Regions from separate parts of the Cobetia sp. 14N.309.X.WAT.E.A4 genome, predicted to be linked through region 2. Evidence: predicted binding sites of a transcription regulator. Region 2 holds the regulator's gene; the other holds the start of a gene.
What was found. The regulator sigma-54, encoded in region 2, starts transcription at its own class of promoters, with help from an activator protein. The targets are predictions, from matches to a motif close to TGGCACNNNNNTTGCTNT.
Positions count from the first base shown of each region.

Region 1: OW493_RS09100 (ammonium transporter) is a predicted target of sigma-54. The motif match lies at 1,982-1,999, and genes of this name have one in related genera.

Region 1 covers NZ_JAPNXT010000005.1:158,453-161,803, reverse strand. Annotated here, with positions in the region: gene OW493_RS09110 (NAD(P)/FAD-dependent oxidoreductase) at 1-72, shown strand, start outside; gene OW493_RS09105 (hypothetical protein) at 213-380, opposite strand; gene OW493_RS09100 (ammonium transporter) at 519-1,877, opposite strand; gene OW493_RS09095 (aminomethyltransferase family protein) at 2,233-3,351, opposite strand, start outside.
Region 2 covers NZ_JAPNXT010000001.1:53,643-56,993, reverse strand. Annotated here, with positions in the region: gene lptB (LPS export ABC transporter ATP-binding protein) at 1-651, shown strand, start outside; gene OW493_RS00235 (RNA polymerase factor sigma-54) at 1,024-2,472, shown strand; gene raiA (ribosome-associated translation inhibitor RaiA) at 3,071-3,351, shown strand, end outside.

The DNA.
Region 1 (3,351 bases), on a different contig from region 2:
CCCGACAAGAGCGCTGGACAAGCAGGCGGCGAGACAGCCACCGAACGCTCCCTCGCGACTGACAAGGTCTGAGTGACGGACAGGATCTGATTGACTGACGGCCTTGTGTCACCTGACATGTGACGTCGGGCCCACAGAATGCACAACGCCGCGAAGCATGGCTTCGCGGCGTTGTGCATTCTGTGGTTGCGGAGCAAGAAGGCCCCGATGGATCAGAGGGTCTTCTTGCTGCGGAATGACACTTTCTCATGGCGCAGGATATTGACGCTCAACGAGATGCAGACGCCAGCCGCGATCAACAGACTGACCGCCACCATCCCTGAATTGCTGAAGAAGAACGCATAGTTGGCAGCATGTACCGCAGTATCGACAGTTTCCATGACAAGACTCCTGGAGAAGAAAGAAAACGAATCGGCCCGTTCGCTCCGTCACTGGCTGGCAGCCAGACTTCAGGACAGATGGCAACGAACCCTGCAACAAACGAGCCAATCCTCATGCGGGTAATCGTCAGAACCGACTCAGCTGATATCGGGACGCTTGTCCATCGGTGCTGCCACTACCCCACCGGAACGTGCCGGAACGCTGGAAGATGACTCGGTTGCCATGCTCTCCGGGTAGGCCTTGGCCGGCACTTCGAACAGGTCCAGCCCGAGCACTTCGACATGCGGCGGCACGCGCAGCAGGTTGAACTTCTTGAGCAGATAGGCAACGCCCCAACCCGGCACGAAGCCCGTCACTGCCATCACCACCGCGCCTGTCAGCTGCCCGGTGAAGGAGACATCCGGCACGCCTTCGCCGACATTCGGGAAGCCCGCGGCGAAGACACCCACCAGTACCACACCGTAGAAACCGCAGAAGCCATGTACCGCGAAGGCGCCGACGGAGTCGTCCAGGCCACGCTTCTCGAGCAGCGCGCCGATCTTCGGCATCAAGGCGCCACCGGTGACGGCCAGTACGAAGGCCAGGCCCGGGTTGTAGAGATCCAGCCCCGCCGCGACGGTGATGATGCCGCCCAGTGCACCGGACATGGTCCAGAACGGGTCACGCGAGGACAGGTAGGCGCCGATCACGCCGCCACCGAAGCCCATCAGGGTATTGAAGGCGAAGGCCGAAAGGTTGGTGCGATTGCCATAGATGGTGGTCCAGCCGATGTCACCGGTGTTGAAGATGATGCATCCGCCGAGGAAGCCGAAGAAACCGACGATGATCAGCATCAGCCCGATCAAGGTCATCGGCATGTTGTGGGGCGCGATCACCTGCGGCTTGCCATCGTCACTGTACTTGCCGATACGCGCGCCCAGATTGAGCAGCACGCCCAGCGCGAAGAAGCCGGCCACGGCATGCACCACGCCCGCCGCGCCGACATCGTGGTAGCCCAGCTTGTGCAGCATCCAGCCATCCGGATGCCAGCCCCAGGCACCCGCCAGGATCCAGACACCCGCACCGAGAATCACCGCCAGTAACAGGAAGGCGCCCAGGCGGATGCGTTCGATCACCGCCCCCGAGAGAATCGAGCCCGTGGTCGCACCGAACAGGGCAAAGGCCGCGAAGAAGATACCGGTGCCCATGTCATCGGCGTCCGGGCGCATGCTCGCGCTCCACGGCAGTGCCGCGGAAGCCTCGATGGGAATCAGCCCGTTGGGGAAGGCGTTGTAGATCCACCAGCCCACGAAGTAGAAGGCGGGGATGATCGAGGCCAGCGTCAGCACGTTCTTCATGCCGGACGCCAGGGCATTCTTGGAACGGGAGGCACCGATCTCATAGGCCAGAAAGCCTGCGTGGATCAGGAACATGATGGCGGTACACCACCAGTAGAACACCTCGATGTTCATCGCCTGGTGCATATCCAATATGCTTTGCAACGTCTTTTCATCCATCGTCTTTTCTCCTTTTCCGGGCCGGGTCTGCCACCGCATGCCTGCCGGTGGAAACCCTGTCTGCCCGAAGGTTGTTGTTGTTTTTCAAGGGGGACCTGCTGGATAAAGCAAGCGACATGCCAGATGACCCCTGATGGGCACCTTCAGCAATACGTTGTTTTCATTGATATCTTCTCGAAATCGTGGACACCTCTTCACATATGAAGCCCGGAAATCACCACCTGGCAAGAGGGTGTTCGTTATTGAGGCAGGCAGGCGGCGTCCTGCACCGTGATATGACGTGAGTCGTACTGCATATACGGATCGTCACCGGCCAGCCTCACGCGCGAGGTCTCGGTCATGCGTCATGCATCACTCAGCTGCGCACCTTGAGACGCTCAGGATCATGGAAAGGCAATGTCACCACCTCGGCGACGAGACGCTTCTGGTGACCATCCAGCTGACCGATCTCAAGCTGCGTTCCGGGGCTTGAGAAATCCGGGGCGAGACGACACATGGCGATGGACTGGTTGAGCAAGGGAGAGCGGGTCGCGCTGGTGATCACCCCGACCGGATAGCGCCCGTGATAGACGAGGTCGCCGTGGCTGACCAGCTCGCTGCTGTCCACCCTCAGGCCCATGATCCGATGGCGGGATTCCGGCGTCTCGCGCTGCATGGCCGCACGCCCGATGAAATCATCCTCCTTGCTCTTCATCGGCACGGTGAAGCCGATGCCCGCCTCGTAGGGAGACGTCTGCGGGCAGAATTCATGGCCAGCGAAGATCAGCCCCGCCTCTATCCTCAGCATGTCGAGGGCATCCAGCCCCAGCGGCGCGATGCCATGCGGCTCACCGGCCGCCCAGATCGCCTCCCACACGGCCGGGGCGTCATGCGGATGACACCAGACTTCATAGCCGAGCTCACCGGTATAGCCGGTCCGCGACACCATCAGCGGGATGCCATTCGGGCCCGCCAGACGACCGACCATGAAGCGGAACCAGCCCAGCGTTTCCACCTCCGGCTGGGTACGCGCATTCCAGATCAACGGCGCCAGCACCTCGCGGCTCTTCGGCCCCTGCAGCGCGATGTTGTGCAGCTGATGGGTGGAGTCGCGCACCGTGACGCGATAGCCCTGCTGCTCTGCGAGATCCCGCAGCCACTGGCCACTGGCCGGATCACCACAGATCCAGCGGAAGGTCTGCTCGCCCATGCGGAACAGGGTGCCGTCATCGAGCATGCCGCCGGTTTCCTGACACATGGCGGAATACACCACTTCTCCGATGGAGAGTCGGCGCACGTTGCGGGTCAGCGCATATTGCAACAGGCGTTCGGCGTCCGGTCCGGCGACCTCGAACTTGCGCAATGCGGAGAGATCCATCACCGCGACCCGTTCGCGACAGGCGAGATACTCCGCCTTGGCCCCCCACCCCTCGTAATGGGTGGCCAGCCAGTAGCCGTGGTAATCGATGTACTGCTTGGTCAAGGCGGAGGTGCA
Region 2 (3,351 bases):
ATCCGCCAGGGTGACATCGTAGGCCTGCTGGGCCCCAACGGGGCCGGCAAGACGACCTCGTTCTACATGATCGTCGGCCTCGTGCGCTCGGATGCCGGTAGCGTGACCATCGATGACCACGACCTGTCCGGCGCCGCCATGCATCAGCGGGCTCGCGCCGGCATCGGCTATCTGCCCCAGGAAGCCTCGATCTTCCGCAAGCTCTCGGTGTCCGACAACATCATGGCGATCCTCGAGACGCGCAAGGATCTGGATCGCAACGGACGCAAGGCACGCCTGGAGGAGCTGCTCAACGAGTTCAGCATCACGCATATTCGTGACAGTGCCGGCATGAGCCTTTCCGGCGGGGAGCGCCGCCGCGTGGAGATCGCTCGCGCACTGGCCACCGAGCCGGACTTCGTGCTGCTTGATGAGCCGTTTGCCGGCGTGGACCCCATCTCGGTGGGCGAGATCAAGAGCATCGTGCGCCAGCTGCGTGACCGCGGCATCGGGGTGCTGATCACCGATCACAACGTGCGCGAGACACTCGACATCTGCGATACCGCCTACATCGTGGGCGATGGCCAGATCATCGCGCATGGCGACGCCGACACCATCCTCGCCAACCAGCAGGTGCGTGATGTCTACCTGGGCCATGAGTTCAAGCTCTAGCCCGAGAGTGGCGTCAGCCTGGTGAGAGCCGTCAGCCTGGTGAGAGCCGTCAGCCTGGTGAGAGCCGTCAGCCTGACGAGAGCCGTCCGACCTCTTCTGCTCTCACCAGCACCCTCCAGCACCCGCCACTTCCTGCTTCACTGTCGGGGCCTCGTTCCCCGCCCCCTCACGCAAGCGCCTCGACAGGCGCTTGCGTGATCTCCCCGTGAACCCTCCTGCTCTGCCACACCTCACTCGAATGCATGACGTCCATACCACCTTGGTGGCAACATGGCATGCAAGTTGCTTGAATATTCTCGACTGCCCCTTGTCAGTGCCCCGACCCACGGTATAGCGTAGATGCACGTTCCTTTGCCGTGAATGACAGACCCCATGAAACCCACCTTGCAGCTTCGACTCGGCACTTCCCTGACCATGACCCCGCAACTTCAGCAAGCGATCCAGCTGCTGCAGTTGTCGACGCTGGACCTGCGTCAGGAGATACAGCAGGCGCTTGAGTCAAACCCCATGCTGGAGCTTGACGAGGAATACGAGTCGCTGGATGTCGCGGAGACACAGGACAAGAGCGAGATCTCCACCTCCGAGACCAACAGCGAGATTCCTGAAGAATACCCTCTCGACAGTGACTGGTCGGACCTCTACCAGGATCACGCAGGCAGCCTGACCAGTTCCGGCAGCGGAAGCTCGAGCGAGGACGGGCCGGACTTCGATCGCAACACCAGTGTCGAAAGCCTGCAGGACCACCTGCGCTGGCAGCTGGCGATGACGGACCTCGATGCGCGTGAACGCCAGATGGCGGAGAGTCTGATCGATGCGGTGGATGGGGCCGGCTACCTGAGCATGAGCCTGGACGAACTGGTCGATGGCCTGCGAGGTCAGGGACTGCCCGGCCTCAAGGCGTCGGAACTCGAGCAGGTCCTGCTGCGCCTTCAGCAGTTCGATCCCACCGGTGTGTTCGCTCGAGACCTGCGGGAATGCCTGCTGCTGCAGCTGGCCCTGCTGCCGGACGATCTGCCATTGCTGGCCCAGGCCCGCCGTCTGGTGCGGCAATTCCTCGAGGCACTGGGCAATGACGATCGCAAGCTGCTCAAGCGTCGCCTGAGCCTGGATGATGATGAGCTGGATCACGTCATTCGTCTGGTACGGGCGCTCGACCCGCGCCCGGCGTCCGCCTGGGGCGAGCCTGCCAGTGATTACGTCATCCCGGACCTGCTGGTCCGTCATACGCGTCACGGCTGGCAGGTCGAGCTCAACCCGGAAGCGCTGCCCAAGCTGCGTATCCAGCCGGAATATGCCGCCCTCATCAAGCGGGCCGACAAGTCCGCGGACAATACCTTCCTCAAGGACAATCTTCAGGAAGCCCGCTGGCTGATGAAGAGCCTGTCCTCACGCAATGACACCCTGCTCAAGGTGGGCCGCGAGATCATGGCGCGCCAGATCGACTTCCTCGAGCAGGGGGAAGAAGGCATGAAGCCGCTGATCCTCGCCAACATCGCGGAAGTGGTCGAGATGCACGAATCCACCATCTCGCGGGTGACCACCCAGAAATATATCCACACCCCGAGAGGCGTGTTCGAACTCAAGTTCTTCTTCTCGAGTCAGGTGGGTGGCAGCGGCAACGGTGACGCGCACTCCAGCACCGCGATCCGTGCGCGCATTCGCAAGCTGATCTCGGAAGAACCGGCGCGCAAGCCATTGTCCGACTCACGCCTGGTGGATCTGCTGGCCAGTGATGGCATCGAGGTAGCGCGCCGGACGGTCGCCAAGTATCGCGAGGCCATGGGCATCCCCTCCTCCAGCGAGCGCAAGCGCTTAGCGTGAGTCTCGACAACGGATACCCGCAGGCCAGCGGACTCCACACGTCGGAGCGCTGAAGCTCGCCCCCTTGCACCTGCCATCCTGGCATCATCTGCCAATCGGTCGTCTGAATACCGGTTGGCAATGCCTGTCCTTGCGACTGCGTGAGTGACTTCACGCCCCAATTGCCTATTTTTCCAGCCACTTTTCTCCAGAGTGCTTTCTTTTTCCCTCACATCCCACGGACAGATAGCCAGGGGTCGCCACCGACTCCTGCCACACGAACGTCGACGTAAATGCTGACATTGGCCACAAACGGCCGGTTTCTCGAGCCCCATTCCGTCCGTGATGCGAGGCGATGCTCATGAAGAACCTGCTGATATCCCTCGCTGGGTTGAAGACAAGCCTTGCCCCACGATGCAGCGCAGCGTTGATCTTTGTTCAAAGCTTGGGCATTGTCGGGGTAGACGCTCGGTACACCGGCACCGCCGCTCTCGCCAGCAGATGATCGCCACGAGACCATGGCCGGAGTCAGAAAGTGGCCGCGCGTTCAATCAGGGTTTGCTCGCAGTCAAAAAGGGTTACAATTCAAAGGCAACCCGCTGGATAAAGGAGCGTGTCCATGCAAGTGAATATCACCGGGCATCATGTGGAACTCACCGATCCTCTCCGCGATTATGTCAACGAGAAGCTCGCTCGCCTCGAACGGCATTACGACAACATCACCAATGTTCAGGTGACACTGTCGATCGAGAAGGAACGCCAACAGGCTGCCTGCACCCTGCACGCCGCTGGCGCCGACCTCCATGCCCTGGCAGAAGACCCCAACATGTACGCTGCCATCGACGCGCTCGCCGACAAGCTGGACCGCCAGCTGGTCAAACACAAGGAAAAGTCCCAGGC